Regions from separate parts of the Methylobacterium sp. SD274 genome, predicted to be linked through region 2. Evidence: predicted binding sites of a transcription regulator. Region 2 holds the regulator's gene; each other region holds the start of a gene.
What was found. Region 2 encodes LexA, which represses DNA repair genes until DNA is damaged. Its sites were predicted from a motif close to TGTTCNNNNTGTGTTCNG; they were not measured.
Positions count from the first base shown of each region.

Region 1: ssb (single-stranded DNA-binding protein) is a predicted target of LexA. The motif match lies at 2,262-2,279, and genes of this name have one in related genera.
Region 3: uvrA (excinuclease ABC subunit UvrA) is a predicted target of LexA. The motif match lies at 2,197-2,214, and genes of this name have one in related genera.

Region 1 is NZ_JADIJP010000006.1:38,935-43,629, reverse strand. It holds gene IPV08_RS07450 (YciI family protein) at 45-419, opposite strand; gene IPV08_RS07445 (HAD-IA family hydrolase) at 547-1,239, shown strand; gene ssb (single-stranded DNA-binding protein) at 1,563-2,129, opposite strand; gene IPV08_RS07435 (NADP-dependent oxidoreductase) at 2,310-3,326, opposite strand; gene IPV08_RS07430 (DUF4174 domain-containing protein) at 3,504-3,908, shown strand; gene IPV08_RS07425 (hypothetical protein) at 3,993-4,514, opposite strand.
Region 2 is NZ_JADIJP010000021.1:82,183-86,877, reverse strand. It holds gene oxc (oxalyl-CoA decarboxylase) at 1-297, opposite strand, end outside; gene IPV08_RS17570 (GntR family transcriptional regulator) at 1,085-1,777, shown strand; gene lexA (transcriptional repressor LexA) at 2,144-2,881, shown strand; gene IPV08_RS17560 (ComEC/Rec2 family competence protein) at 2,875-4,695, opposite strand, start outside.
Region 3 is NZ_JADIJP010000006.1:174,599-179,293, reverse strand. It holds gene IPV08_RS08060 (PAS domain S-box protein) at 120-2,003, shown strand; gene uvrA (excinuclease ABC subunit UvrA) at 2,388-4,695, shown strand, end outside.

The DNA.
Region 1 (4,695 bases), on a different contig from region 2:
ATCGCGAGGCGGCCTGCAATGGTGGGGTCGGAGCCTCGTGCCCCTCACCCCGCCGCAGCGCCGGTGAAATCGGACATCTCGTAGAGCGGCCGGATCTCGATCTCGCTCGGGCCGGGCATCGGGTTGGGACAGCGCTTCACCCAGTCCAGCGCTTCCTCCATGTCCTTCACCTGCCAGAGCCAGAAGCCGGCGACCAGTTCCCCGGTCGCGGCGAAGGGGCCGTCGCTGACGGTGCGGGAGGCACCGTCGAAGGCGACACGCTTGCCCTTGGCGGAGGGGTGCAGGCCCTCGCCGGCGAGGAGGATGCCCGCCTTGGCGAGTTCCATGTTGAACTCGCCCATGGCGGTGAGCAGGTCGAGGGACGGCATGATCCCCGCCTCGCTGTCTGTGGTCGCCTTGACCAGAACCATGACGCGCATCGATTCGCCTCCCCTGCTCGATCGAGCCCATGGAAGCACGAAGGCACGGTTCGTGTGAACTCACAGACCGCTGGGCCGGTTACCCGACGCCATCGATCCCGCCGCATCCATCGACAGGGGCAAAGTCATGCTCGTTCGCCCGAAAGCCGTCGCTTTCGACATCATCGGCACCGTGTTCAGCATGGAGCCGATGCGGCCTGCCCTGGTGGCGATGGGCTTGCCGCCCCTCGCCCTGGACTTCCTCTACACCGCCGGCCTGCGGGACATGTTCGCCCTGGCGGCGACAGGCACCTTTGCGCCGTTCCAGTCCGTGCTGTCGGGGTGCCTCGACGAGGTGCTCGCCATGCATGGCCTCTCCGCCTCGCCGGAGGACAAGACGGCTTTGCTCGGCATGATGAAGGCCCTTCCGCCGCACGAGGACGCCAAGGCGGCATTCGCGGTTCTGGCCGATGCCGGCGTCCGGGTCTTCGCACTGAGCAACGGCGCAGCCGCGACCACGAGGGGATTGCTCGCCGCGGCAGGTATGGAGGGGCTCGTCGAGCGGGTTTTCTCCATCGAAGAGGTGAAGCTGTCGAAGCCGCGCGCCGAGGTCTACCGCCACGCCGCGCGGGCCGCCGCCCTCGCCCCGGGCGAGATGGCAATGATCGCGACCCACCCCTGGGACCTCCACGGCGCCAGGATCGCCGGCCTCATGACAGGCTATGTCGCTCGTGGCGTGCCGTACTCACCGGCCCTCGAGGCACCGGATCTGACCGGGGAAACCCTGCTGGAGGTCGCATCGGCGATGGCGCGGCTGGGGCCGTCGCAACCCGACGCCTGATGCCTGTTCGCTATCGGGGCGCCCGTCCGTCCGCTCCAGTGAGCGTCTTTTGAATTTATCGAGCTGCTCGACGTCTGTTCCCCGGTTCATGACCGGTCGATATGAGGCGCGACAGCACTCCCTCTCCTGGAAGGAGAGGGCTGGGGTGAGGTGTGGTCCATCTCCGGAAAGATCACACACCTCACCCTGTCGCTCTCCTTCCAAGAGCGGGGACCCGCTCTGCCCGCGAGATATGTGACTATCGTCGCCGTGAGCGGGCCGGGTGGAGGCCGATACGCCTAGCTTCCCGTCCGTCGGATGCCGATGACGGGAACGGCAGATCCCTAGAACGGGATATCGTCGTCGAGGTCGTAATTGGGCTTCGACGAAGCCGCCGCCGGCCGACGCTCGCCGCCCGAGGAACGGCCGCCGCCGTATTCCCCGCCGCGATCGCCACCCCGGTCTCCCCCGCGATCCCCGCCACGGCCGCCGCCGTAATCGCCGCCGCGGCTGATCTGGCCGCCGCCCTCGTCGTCGGCGCCCATCTCTCCACCGCCGCTGCGACCGTCGAGGAGCGTGAGTTCACCGCGGAAGCGCTGGAGCACCACCTCGGTGGTGTATTTCTCGACGCCGGACTGGTCCGCCCATTTCCGGGTCTGGAGTTGGCCCTCGATATAGACCTTCGAGCCCTTGCGCAGGTACTGCTCGGCCACGCGGGCGAGGTTCTCGTTGTAGATCACCACCGAGTGCCACTCGGTCTTCTCCTTGCGCTCGCCCGAGGCCTTGTCCTTCCAGGATTCGGACGTGGCGATGCGCAGGTTGACCACGGGATCGCCGGAGGCGAGGCGCCGGGTCTCGGGGTCGCGCCCGAGATTGCCCACCAAAATCACCTTGTTGACGCTGCCGGCCATGCCGCTCTCCTCTCGATCGATCTCACTGACGGAAGGGCCTCACACGCCGTCCGTCCCGTTCGCCCTTCATGAACTTCGGACAGGCGGCCCGCAATCGGGAGGGCGAATTTGTCCCCACCGATCACAGGTCGATGTTCTATCTTTGTTCGTTTTGGCGCGCAAGGATCGCTCACCTGCTAGTCACGCGATCCGCACCAGCATCTTGCCGAAATTCCGGCCCTTCAGCAGCCCGATGAAGGCCTCCGGCGCCGCCTCCAGTCCGTCGACGATGTCTTCCCGATGCTGGATGCGCCCTTCTCTCAGCCAAGTTCCGACCTCACTCAGGAACTCCTCCTCCTGGTCGGCGAAATCCCACACGATGAAGCCGCGCAGGGTCAGGCGCTTGGTCAGGATGGCGCGCATGATGACGGGGCTGCGGTCCGGCCCCGAAGGCAATTCGGTGAGGTTGTAGCCCGAGACGAGGCCGCAGACCGGGATGCGGGCGAAGTCGTTGAGCAGCGGCAGTACGGCGTCGAACACCGCGCCGCCGACATTCTCGAAATACACGTCGATCCCGTCGGGACAAGCGGCGGCAAGCGCGCCGGGCAGGTCGTCGGTGCGGTGGTCGACCGCCGCGTCGAAGCCGAGCACGTCGGTGAGGTAGGCGCATTTCTCAGGACCGCCCGCGATGCCGACGGCGCGCGCGCCCTTCAGCTTGGCGATCTGGCCGACGAGGGAGCCTACCGGCCCGGCAGCGGCGGCGACCACGACGGTCTCGCCCGCCTTCGGCTGCCCGATGGTGAGGAGGCCGGTATAGGCGGTCATGCCCGGCATCCCGAGGACGCCGAGCGCCGTGCTGACCGGCGCCGCCTCGGGATCGAGCTTGCGCAGCCCCTGTCCCTTGGTGACCGCGAAATCCTGCCAGCCCCCGAAGGCGGTCACTACGTCGCCCTCGTGGAAATCCGGATGCCGCGAGGCCACCACCTCCGACACGGTGGCCCCGACCATGGGCGCGCCGATGGCGACAGGCTCGGCATAAGATTTCGCCGCGCTCATCCGTCCGCGCATGTAGGGATCGAGGGAAAGGAGGCGGTTGCACAGCAGCACCTCGCCCTCCCCCGGCGTCGGTGTGCGGCTCTCTTCGAGCCGGAAATGCGCGGCGGTCGGCTCTCCGTGCGGACGGGAGGCGAGGACGATGCTGCGGTTCACGGCGACCATGATCTGACGCTCCGGTTGTGATGACGAATCCGCTGAACGGGCGTGCGGGAATCGAGGGACATTTCGACAAGGCCGATCTGGCTCGGGGTGTTCCCGTCGCAGGGCCGGGGCACCGCCCGCGCCGAGCGGCGTTGACGCCCATGGGCACATGCCCGTCACCCCGATCGGTATACCCGGATGGCCCGCCCGCTTCTCCTCGCCAGTATCGCTGCCATGTCCGGCCTTGCGTCGCAGGCACTCGCCGAAGATCCCCTCGCCGCCCATCGCTGGACATCACGCGTTCTGGTCATCGTCGCTCCGGACGGTGAAGATCCGCGAATCGAGGCGCAGAGACGCGAGGCGCGGGCGCGACGGGCGGATTACGCGGAGCGCGACCTCGTCGTAGTGGAGGCGATCGGGACAGGCGCCGAGGCCAAAAGCATCCGCAACCGCTTCGGGATCGGGGAGCGGGACTTCCGTGTCGTGCTGGTGGGCAAGGACGGCGATGCGAAGCTCGTCGAAGCCGCCCCGATCCCGGCTCCCCGCCTGTTTTCCACTATCGATGCCATGCCGATGCGCAAGGACGAGCGAGGCCGGCGATAGCGTATGGGTTGGCCGAGGGGGCAACGAAAAAGGGACCGCCAAGGCGGTCCCTTTCCCATTGAAGTCTTCTCGAACGAGACCGGCTCAGTAGCAGCGCTCGACCAGGACCCGGCGAGGTCCGTAGGGAGTCCAGCGGGTGCGCGGGACGGTGTAGCATTCGCCACCGTAACCGCCGTATCCGCCATAAGCGGCTGGGGCGTAACCATACCCGTAGGCCGGGTATCCGCCATAGCCACCGTAGCCGCCATAGAGTCCGCCAGCGGCGAGGCCGAGGCCCACACCGAGGCCGAGACCGCCGAGGCCGTAGCCGTAGCCACGGCCGTAACCGCCGCGCCAGCCGTAGCCGCGATGCCCACCCCAGCCGCCGCGATAGCCGAAGCCCGCGCTCCGGAAGCCGCCGCGATAGCCGCCGAAGCCGCCGTGACCGAAGCCCCCGCGGCCAAAGCCGCCATGGGCGAACCCACCGCGGCCGAAGCCGCCATGGCCAAACCCGCCACCATGGCCGAATCCGCCGCCATGGCCGCCCCAACCGCGGGCTTCCGCCGTCGCCGGGATCATCGCCAGAGCGCCGACCATCGCGGTCGCTGCCAGAACAATGCGTTTCATCGTCTTGTCTCCAAAGACAGGTTCTTGTCCCCAGTGGTTGCAGAACGCCCCGGCTCCGCAAAGGGTTCATGGCGCATTTTGTCCCGCACCGGCCGCGCCGATCACAGCTCGGTGAGACGGGCGAGCGTCACGCCTTGAAAACGCCTCCGGTTTCGGGCGAGGACACCCCGCGCCACGCCGT
Region 2 (4,695 bases):
GGCCGTGAGGCCGTTGAGGAAGCCAGGCGCGGAAACCGTGAGGCAGATGCCGGGCTTCTTCGTCAGGAAGCCCGCGATGGCGGCGGCGTTGCCGGCGTGCTGCTCATGGCGAAAGGAGATGACCCGCATTCCTGCGGCCTGGGCGAGGCGACCGAGATCGGTGATCGGAATGCCGGGCACGCCGTAGATCGTGTTGATATCATTGAGCTTCAGCGCGTCGATGACGAGGTGAAAGCCATCGGTGAGTTCCGGCTCGGCCGAAACGTCGACATCGATTCTCTGGGCCAAAGCTGACATCGTGTTCTCTCCCTGGTTCTTTGACGTTTTATTTTGATTGGCGGTCCGCAAAGTCGGCGAACCGATGACGTGAACTTTTCCGCCGCGGGATTTGGTTCTCTCGTGCAGTGCAAACCCGATTGTGATGCGGCTTCGGAGACCGCGGGATTCCTCGACGTTAAATCGACGTCCTGGCAGTGACTTTGGAGTTGGCGTTGCCGTGAAGTCGGCCAGCGTGACGTTTCATCCTCCCTCGACGGGGCGTGGATTTTCTTCAACGGGAATCCAAAAATTTATGATCTCTTTGGGTATTCCGCGCAGCTTAATCTTTGCGGCGACTTGGCGGGGTCGATGGTGGACACAACCAAATCACCATGTTTTATAATGCCTACCGCCAGACGGGCGCCGTTCGCCGGCTGGCGATCCCGCGCCTGCCTCGAACACAGAAGGCGCTTTGACCCGATCTAGCAGTCGAAAACTGCTGTAAGCCCTCCGACCCGATAGGCAATTGGTGGCATACCAAATACCAACTGTCAAACGGATTTGCACGATTGTGCCGATCAGCATCGGATCGCCCGAACGCGAGGCGTCGCATGGCCGGTCGACACGGGAAGAATACAACTCCTTCCTTCATGGTAATCGGAAGTCTGCTCTTCGAACCGTAGCGAGGAAAGCGCCACTCAGCTTATGTTAAGAGCTTTGAGCGGGCCGAGGCATTCCTTGTATTTCAAACGCGAGTTTGGCATGCTTCACACCAAGTGTGCTCGCCCGCGTGTGCGAGTTTAAATTATTCTAGGTGGCATGAAAAATGGTTAAAACCGACACATTTCAAGTAAAGCCTATCGTTGCGACTTCAAGCTTGCGTGCATTGGCTTATGACGCGCTCAAAGAAGCAATCACGAACATGAACATTTATAATCAGCGTGAAGAGGTTCGCCTGGATGAGCGAAAGCTGTCCTTGAACCTTGGCGTGAGCCGCACCCCTGTGCGCGAAGCGCTGACGGTATTGGAGCAGGAAGGCTTCGTGCGGTTCGAGGCCCGTCGTGGTGTCTTCGTCATCAAGAAGTCGAAGAAAGAAATTGTCAGCATGATCCAGGCTTGGTCTGCCTTGGAGAGCATGGCTGCGCGCCTCGCCTGCGAGCGGGCCACCGACGAACAACTTCACTGCCTGCGTGAGCACTTTCCAGAATTCTATGAAGGGCGCCCGTCGGATCATCTCGACGAGTATTCGGAAGCCAACATTCGCTTCCACCAGAAGATCATTTCGCTCGGCCAGTGCGACGTGATCAAAGACATCACCAGCAACCTGCTGATGCATGTCCGCGGTATTCGCAACACCGCGCTGCGTCAGGGGGAACGCGCGGCCAATTCGATCAAGGAACACGTGGCGATCATCAAGGCATTGGAAGCGCGGGATGCAGATCTGGCGGAACGCCTCGTGCGCGAGCACGGCCTCGGCCTCGCCAGCCATGTCGAGAAATATGGTGACTATCTCGACTGATCGACGCTGCCGCCAGAGTACCCGCCACATCGCATGGCTCCCCGGCCGTCGGTGACCGACTAAGTCATCGGCGGGGACCGGGCGCGCGGTTCCGCCGGACACCGTGAAGGCCCACCTTACAGGGGCAGGATAAGCCTCCACGGCACGAAGCCCCTTCGGATGATTGAAGGGCCCGGCGGGTGATACCGGCGGACGCCAAGCCGGCCCGCGGTAAGGCGCCTTGAGCGGAACATTGCGCCTCAGGAACAAACTCTACCACCGGGTTAACGGAACCCTTGCAGAACACTTGCGGAACGTCTACCGTGTTCGTGTTTTGTTTCAGCGGCGTTAGTCGCGGCCATTGGCTTCAGTGGAAGAGTGATCTGTATGTTGACGCGTAAGCAGCTGGATCTTCTCCAATTCATCCAACAACGGATGCAGGAGAGTGGCGTCCCGCCCTCCTTCGACGAGATGAAGGACGCCCTCGATCTCAAATCGAAGTCGGGGATCCACCGGTTGATCACGGCCCTCGAAGAGCGCGGATTTCTGCGTCGTTTGCCGAATCGCGCCAGGGCGATCGAAGTGATCCGGATGCCTGAGAGCCTGACCGGTGCACTGGCGCCGAAGCCCGCTCCCGCCGGTGAAGTTCGCCGCTTCACGCCGAGCGTAGTCGAAGGCGGTCGGTCCAAGGCGATGCCGTCCCTGCGCCAGCCAACGACCCAGGCCCAGGACGAGAGCGGAAGGTCGATCACGATCCCGGTCATGGGACGGATCGCGGCGGGCACGCCGATCTCCGCCATACAGAACCAGAGCCATTCCGTGACGCTATCACCGGACTTCCTGGCCGGCGGCGAACATTACGCGCTGGAGGTCCGTGGCGATTCGATGATCGAAGCGGGTATCCTCGACGGTGATCTTGTCGTGATCAAGAAGCAGGACACTGCGAATACGGGCGACATCATCGTTGCCCTCATCGACGATGAAGAGGCCACATTGAAGCGCCTGCGTCGCCGCGGTTCCTCCATCGCTCTGGAAGCGGCAAACCCAGCCTACGAGACGAGGGTTCTGGGTCCGGATCGTGTTCAGATCCAGGGGCGGCTCGTCAGCCTGGTCCGTCGTTACTGAAGCCCGTCCGACTGCGTTTCGGATGACGGATCGCCGTCGTCGCCCTCGGGTTTTATGGGTTTCGGACTTGGTCCCGATTCCTTCGGAGGCGAAGGGGACGGCGTGACGACGGCGACCGCCCGCCGCCATGGCGGACGAGAATGAGGTTGGTGGGCGGACGTGACCTGCGGTCCTTCGGGGCCGAAACGGATGGTGGTGGCGCCGCGTAGAGCCAGGTATGCGCGATCGATGACGAAGCCGGCCCGGCAGTCTTTGGGTGCGTCACGGCGGGCGATGATCACACTCGCCCGTTCGCAATCCTCCGCGAAGGCCCGCTTGTCCTTGACGAGGGCGACGATCCGACCCGGCCCTAACTCGACGACGCATCCGCCGGTATCGCATCGGCTTCTCGGCGAGGCTGCGACGGCGGCGACCTTCCGCGAATCGCCATCCGCCTTGAGCCATTGTTCGAGGACGAAGGCCGGCGGGCTGCCGAGAATGCTCAATCGGCCGTCCCCGTCGCGGAAGGCTGCACCGCCACCCTCACGGTCGATGTAGACGTCGTAACGCGGCGGCATGGTAGCGAGCACGACACCGAGAGCGGCCGGAGCAAGGCCGATCCAGCGTAAGCTCGAGACGGGAAGTGTCAGCAGGAGCAGGGCGAGAGCAAGCAGGCAGAGTGCCGTGCTGCCATAGGCCGGGACGACGAGGGTGGCGTGTCCGAACCCGCTGATCCAGCCGGAGATCGTGAGCATCCCGCGTACGGCGAGCCCCATCGCCCACCAGACCGGCTGGTCCAGTGCGAAGGGATAGGCGAGGATCCCAAGAACCGCCGCCGGCATCACCGCCAGGGAGACGAGGGGCAAGGTCAGGGCATTGCCGACGATGCCGAAGGGCTGGACGGTCTGGAAATGATAGGTCGCGAAGGGCGCCGTGGCGATCTGGGCGATCAAGGTCGTCGCCAGTGTGCCAAGGACCGCGACAGCCAGAAACCGCCAGGTTCGGGCCAAGAGGCCCGCACCTTCGCGTGGCGGCATCCAGCGATTGAGCGCGCCGGCGCAAGCGATGAGGCCGGCAACCGCGCCGAAGGACATCTGAAAGCTCGGTTCGAGAATCCCGTCCGGCTCTCGCGCGAGGGCGATGAGGGCAGCGAGCGCGAGGTTCCGCATGCTCAAAGCCGGGCGATCCACCAGGATCGCGCCGAGCATCACCAACGTCATGATGAGCGAGCGTTCGGCAGCGATATCCCAGCCCGAGAAGACGCAATAGGCCGTGACACCCACCATGGCGAAACCGGCGGCGATCTTCTTGATCGGCCAAACCAGGGCGAGCCCCGGAACGAGGGCGAGCAGCGCGCGGACGAGCCAGAACACGACGCCGGCTGCGAGCACCATGTGGAGGCCGGAAATCGAGACGACGTGGTAGATTCCCGCCGCACGCAGAACCTCGTTGGTCTCGGCATTAATGAGGCCGCGCTTTCCCGTTACCAGGGCGGCGGCCACCGCGCCGGCCTGCCCGCCATTGGCGTCGGTGATGCGCCGGGTCAGCGCGTTGCGGGCGTCGTCTACGGCGGCTGCCAGCGCTACCGAGCGGGGCAAAGGCCTGGGCGGAGGCTTGACGTCGATCTTGCCTATCAGGGAACCGACGGCACCGATCCCGCGAAAATAGGCATCCCGGGCGAAATCATATCCGCCGGGGCGGGCCGCGTCGGGCGGCGGCAGGAGCCGTGCCGTCGCCGAAATGAAATCGCCCGGCTTCAGCGCGAGGGCCTTCTTGTAGGAAACGCGGACCCGCGTGGGCCGGCGGTCCGGCGGGAGGTTGCCGAAACTTTCCAC
Region 3 (4,695 bases), on a different contig from region 2:
TCATGTGATGGCGATCGACGGAATCAGACCCGCATCCGATGACCACTGCGAATGTACCTCCACCCCTCCGAGGGAGTCGTCGCGATCTTCCTTCGCCGGTAAGGACGGCGGCCGGTGGTATGACCGACGGTGCCGTTGGTATCGGCGATGGTGCCGCCTCCCTCGATCGGTGGTCGACCGACGAGCGCTATCGCCTCGTGGCCAGGGCGACCAACGATGTCGTCTGGGATTGGGACCTGCTGCGCGACGCCATCCTGTGGAACGAGGCGCTCGAGACGTCCTATGGCTGGCGGCCTGCCCATATCGGTCCCGGCTCCGACTGGTGGCTCGGCAACATCCATCCCGATGACCGCGCCATCGTCTCCGCCGGGCTGAATGCCTTTCTCGACGGAGGCTCGGACAGGTGGAGCTGCCAGTACCGCTTCCTCAAGGGAGACGGGGCCTATGCCGATGTGCTGGACCGCGGATATCTCGTCCGCGATGCTTTGGGCGCGCCGGTGCGGATGGTCGGCGCGATGCTCGACGTCACCGTCAGAAGCCAGTTGGAGGCACAATTCCGCGCGGTCTTCGAGGGTGCCAATATCGGGATCGTCCAGTTCGATCCCCGCAGCGTCCTGGCGCTCAGGGTCAACGCCAAGCTCTGCGAGATCTGGGGTGCGCCGGAATCCGAGATCGTCGGTCGCTCCCTCGCCCAATGGACCCCCGCCGAGGATGCGGATGCGCGCGACGACCTGCATCGCCGCCTCGCCACCGGCGAGACCCTGCAGGACCGGTTCGAGAAGCGCTACCGGAGACGCGACGGCCGGATCATCTGGGCGAGGGTGAACCTCGTCTCCCAGACCCTGGGTGACGCCGTTCACGCCATGGCGATGATCGAGGACATCACCGAGGAGAAACGCGCGGATGCCCGTCGCGAGGCGCTGATCAGCTTAGGCGACCGCCTGCGTGAATTGCGCTCGAACGCCGATGTCGTGGCCATGACGGCGGAGATCCTGGGCCGCGCTCTCGGGGCGACGCGGGCCGGCTACGGCATGGTCGACCTTCCGGCGGGGCTGGTGACGGTAGCGCATTCCTGGTCCTCGGACGGACAGACTTTTCCGAGCCGGACCCTGCGGCTCGAGGAATTTCCCGCCAGTATCGCCGGCCTGCGGCGCGGCGAGATCCTCGCGGTGGACGATCTCGCGACCTCCCCCGACCTCGATAGCGATGCGGAACTCTACATCGCGGAGGGTGTGCAGGCGGTGATCTCCGTCCCCCTGCTCCAGCGCGGTCGCCTCGTCGGCGTGCTCTATGCGACGGAGGCCTCGCCGCGCTCCTGGACGCCGCACGAGATCGCCTTCGTCCGCGAGGTGGCGGAACGGGCCTGGAGCAGCCTGATCCGGATCGAGGCGGACGAGCAGCAGCGGATTCTCAACCGCGAACTCAGCCACCGCATGAAGAACACCCTCGCGATGGTTCAGGCGATCGCCTCGCAGAGTCTGCGCAACGTCACCGATGTGGAAGCGGCCAAGCATGCCTTGGCCGCGCGCCTGATCGCCCTCGGGAATGCCCACGACATCCTGCTGACCGGAGAGCGCGAGAGCGCCGCCATCTCGACGATCCTGCAGAGCGCCCTGTCCCTTCACGACGACCAGCAGCCGGGGCGGTTCGATCTGTCGGGGCCCGAGATCGTCATCGGCTCCAAGGCGGCCCTGTCGCTCGCCCTGATGATGCACGAACTCGCCACCAATGCCGCCAAATACGGCGCCCTTTCCAGGCCGGACGGCCGCGTCGTCGTGGAATGGCGGGTGGTCGTGGCGGGAGACGACGACTCGATCCACCTCACATGGTCCGAGCATGGCGGGCCACCCGTGAACCCCCCGACACGGAAGGGCTTCGGCTCACGGCTCATCGAACGCGGGCTCGCCGGCGCCGTCGGCGGCGAGGTCTCCCTCGCCTACGAGCCCGATGGGCTGATCTGCCGGGTCGTCGCGCCCCTCGGCGGGTTTCAGACGAGCGTCTAGGGCGTTCTGCGCCGAAGTGGTTGCCGGTTCGGCGAGCAGGAGCGCGGCAAACGAAGGCCTGGAAATGCTCGCCGACCCATCGCGGTCGGGGGCCGCCCCAGCAGAGGAGCGCGTCCCACTTCCATGGTGCGTTCGGCCGCGAGAGCTTGGCGAGCGTCCGCCCGAGCGCGGAATTCAGCGCCGATATTGTAGCTGTACGCTTTTTGTTCTAGCTGGGTGGCGGATATGCGTGGCGTGCGTCTTGCCCGCCCGGCCCGTGCGCCCGACATGGCGACCGGTGGCGGGACCGTTGTCTTCGACCTCGCCGCATGACGTCCCGGAGACGATCCCCGCGCGTCGTCGCCGATCCTCCTTTCCGCCAAGTCCTGCCGCCGAAGAGACCCAATGGCCAAAGCAAAAGCCGCCGCCAAGACGCCACGGGGCCTGAAGAGCCAAGCGGCGCAGGCACAGGAAGAGAGCGTCGAGGCGCGGATCGAGAAGCTGTTCGAGGGTAGCCCCGACCGTCGCGTCATCGCCGTCCGGGGCGCGCGCGAGCACAACCTCAAGAACATCGATCTCACGATTCCACGCGACAAGCTCGTGGTCTTCACCGGCCTGTCGGGGTCGGGCAAGTCGTCGCTCGCCTTCGACACGATCTATGCGGAAGGCCAGCGCCGCTACGTCGAGTCGCTCTCGGCCTATGCCCGCCAGTTCCTCGAGATGATGTCGAAACCCGACGTCGATCAGATCGACGGGCTCTCGCCGGCCATCTCCATCGAGCAGAAGACGACGTCGAAGAACCCACGCTCCACTGTGGGGACCGTCACCGAAATCTACGATTACATGCGCCTGCTCTGGGCGCGGGTCGGCATCCCCTACTCGCCCGCCACCGGCCTGCCGATCGAGAGCCAGACCGTGAGCCAGATGGTCGACCGGGTGCTGGCCCTGCCGGAGAAGAGCCGGCTCTATCTCCTCGCCCCCGTGGTTCGGGGCCGGAAGGGCGAGTACCGCAAGGAGATCGCCGAGTTCCAGAAGAAGGGCTTCCAGCGTCTTCGCATCGACGGCGAATACTACCCGATCGACGATGCGCCAAAACTCGACAAGAAGCTCAAGCACGATATCGACGTGGTGGTGGACCGTCTCGTGGTGCGGGCCGACATCGCCGCGCGTCTCGCCGATTCCTTCGAGACCGCCCTGGAACTGGCCGACGGCATCGCGCTGATCGAATTCGCCGATCCGGCCGAGGGCGAGACCATCACCTTCTCGTCGCGCTTCGCCTGCCCGGTCTCCGGGTTCACGATCGCCGAGATCGAGCCGCGCCTGTTCTCGTTCAACAACCCGTTCGGCGCCTGCCCGACCTGCGGCGGCATCGGCCACGAGATGCGGATCGACCCCGAACTGGTCATCTCCGACGTCAAGCTCAGCCTCAAGCGCGGTGCCGTCGGCCCCTGGGCGAAATCGACCTCGCCCTATTACGGCCAGACCCTGGACGCCCTGGCGGGGCATTACGGTTTCAAGACCACGTCGCCCTGGTCGGACCTGCCGGAGACGGCGCACAAGGTCATCCTCTACGGCTCCGGCCGCGAGTCGATCCGCTTTGCCTATAACGACGGCATGCGCGCCTACGAGGTGAACAAGCCGTTCGAGGGCGTCATCCCGAACCTGGAGCGGCGCTACAAGGAGACCGAGAGCGACGCCTCGCGCGAGGACATCGCCCGGTTCATGAGCGAGACCCCTTGCGCCTCCTGCGGCGGCAAGCGCCTCAAGATCGAGGCTTTGGCGGTGAAGGTCGCCATGCAGGATATCGGCGACGTCACCGCGCTTTCCGTGCGCGAGGCGCATCGCTGGTTCTCCGAACTGTCGGAGAAGCTGACGCCGAAGCAGAACGAGATCGCCTTCCGCATCCTGAAGGAGATCCGCGACCGGCTCACCTTCCTGGTCGATGTCGGCCTCGACTACCTCACCCTCGCGCGCGGCTCGGGCTCGCTCTCGGGCGGCGAGAGCCAGCGTATCCGCCTCGCCTCGCAGATCGGCTCCGGGCTGACGGGGGTGCTCTACGTCCTCGACGAACCGTCCATCGGCCTGCACCAGCGCGATAACGAGCGCTTGCTCGGCACGTTGAAGCGCCTGCGCGACCTCGGCAATTCCGTCATCGTCGTCGAACACGACGAGGATGCGATCCTCCAGGCCGATTACGTCGTCGATGTCGGCCCCGGTGCCGGGATCCATGGCGGGCAGATCATCGCCCAGGGCACGCCGGAGGAGGTGCTGAAGAACCCCGCCTCGCTCACCGCCAAGTACCTGACGGGCGAGATGAGCGTGCGCGTGCCCACAGCCCGGCGCAAGACGAAGAAGGGCAAGCTCACCCTCGTCGGCGCGCGGGGCAACAACCTGAAGGATGTGAGCGTCGAGATTCCGCTCGGGACCTTCACCTGCGTCTCGGGCGTCTCGGGCGGCGGCAAGTCCACCCTCATCATCGACACGCTCTACAAGGCGGTGGCCAAATCCCTCAACGGCGCGATGGAGCACCCGGCCCCGTTCGAACGCCTCGACGGGCTCGAGAATCTCGACAAGGTCATCGACATCGATCAGTCGCCGATCGGGCGCACGCCGCGCTCCAACCCGGCGACCTATACCGGCGCCTTCACCCCGATCCGCGACTGGTTCGCCGGATTGCCGGAGGCGAAGGCGCGCGGCTACCAGGCCGGCCGCT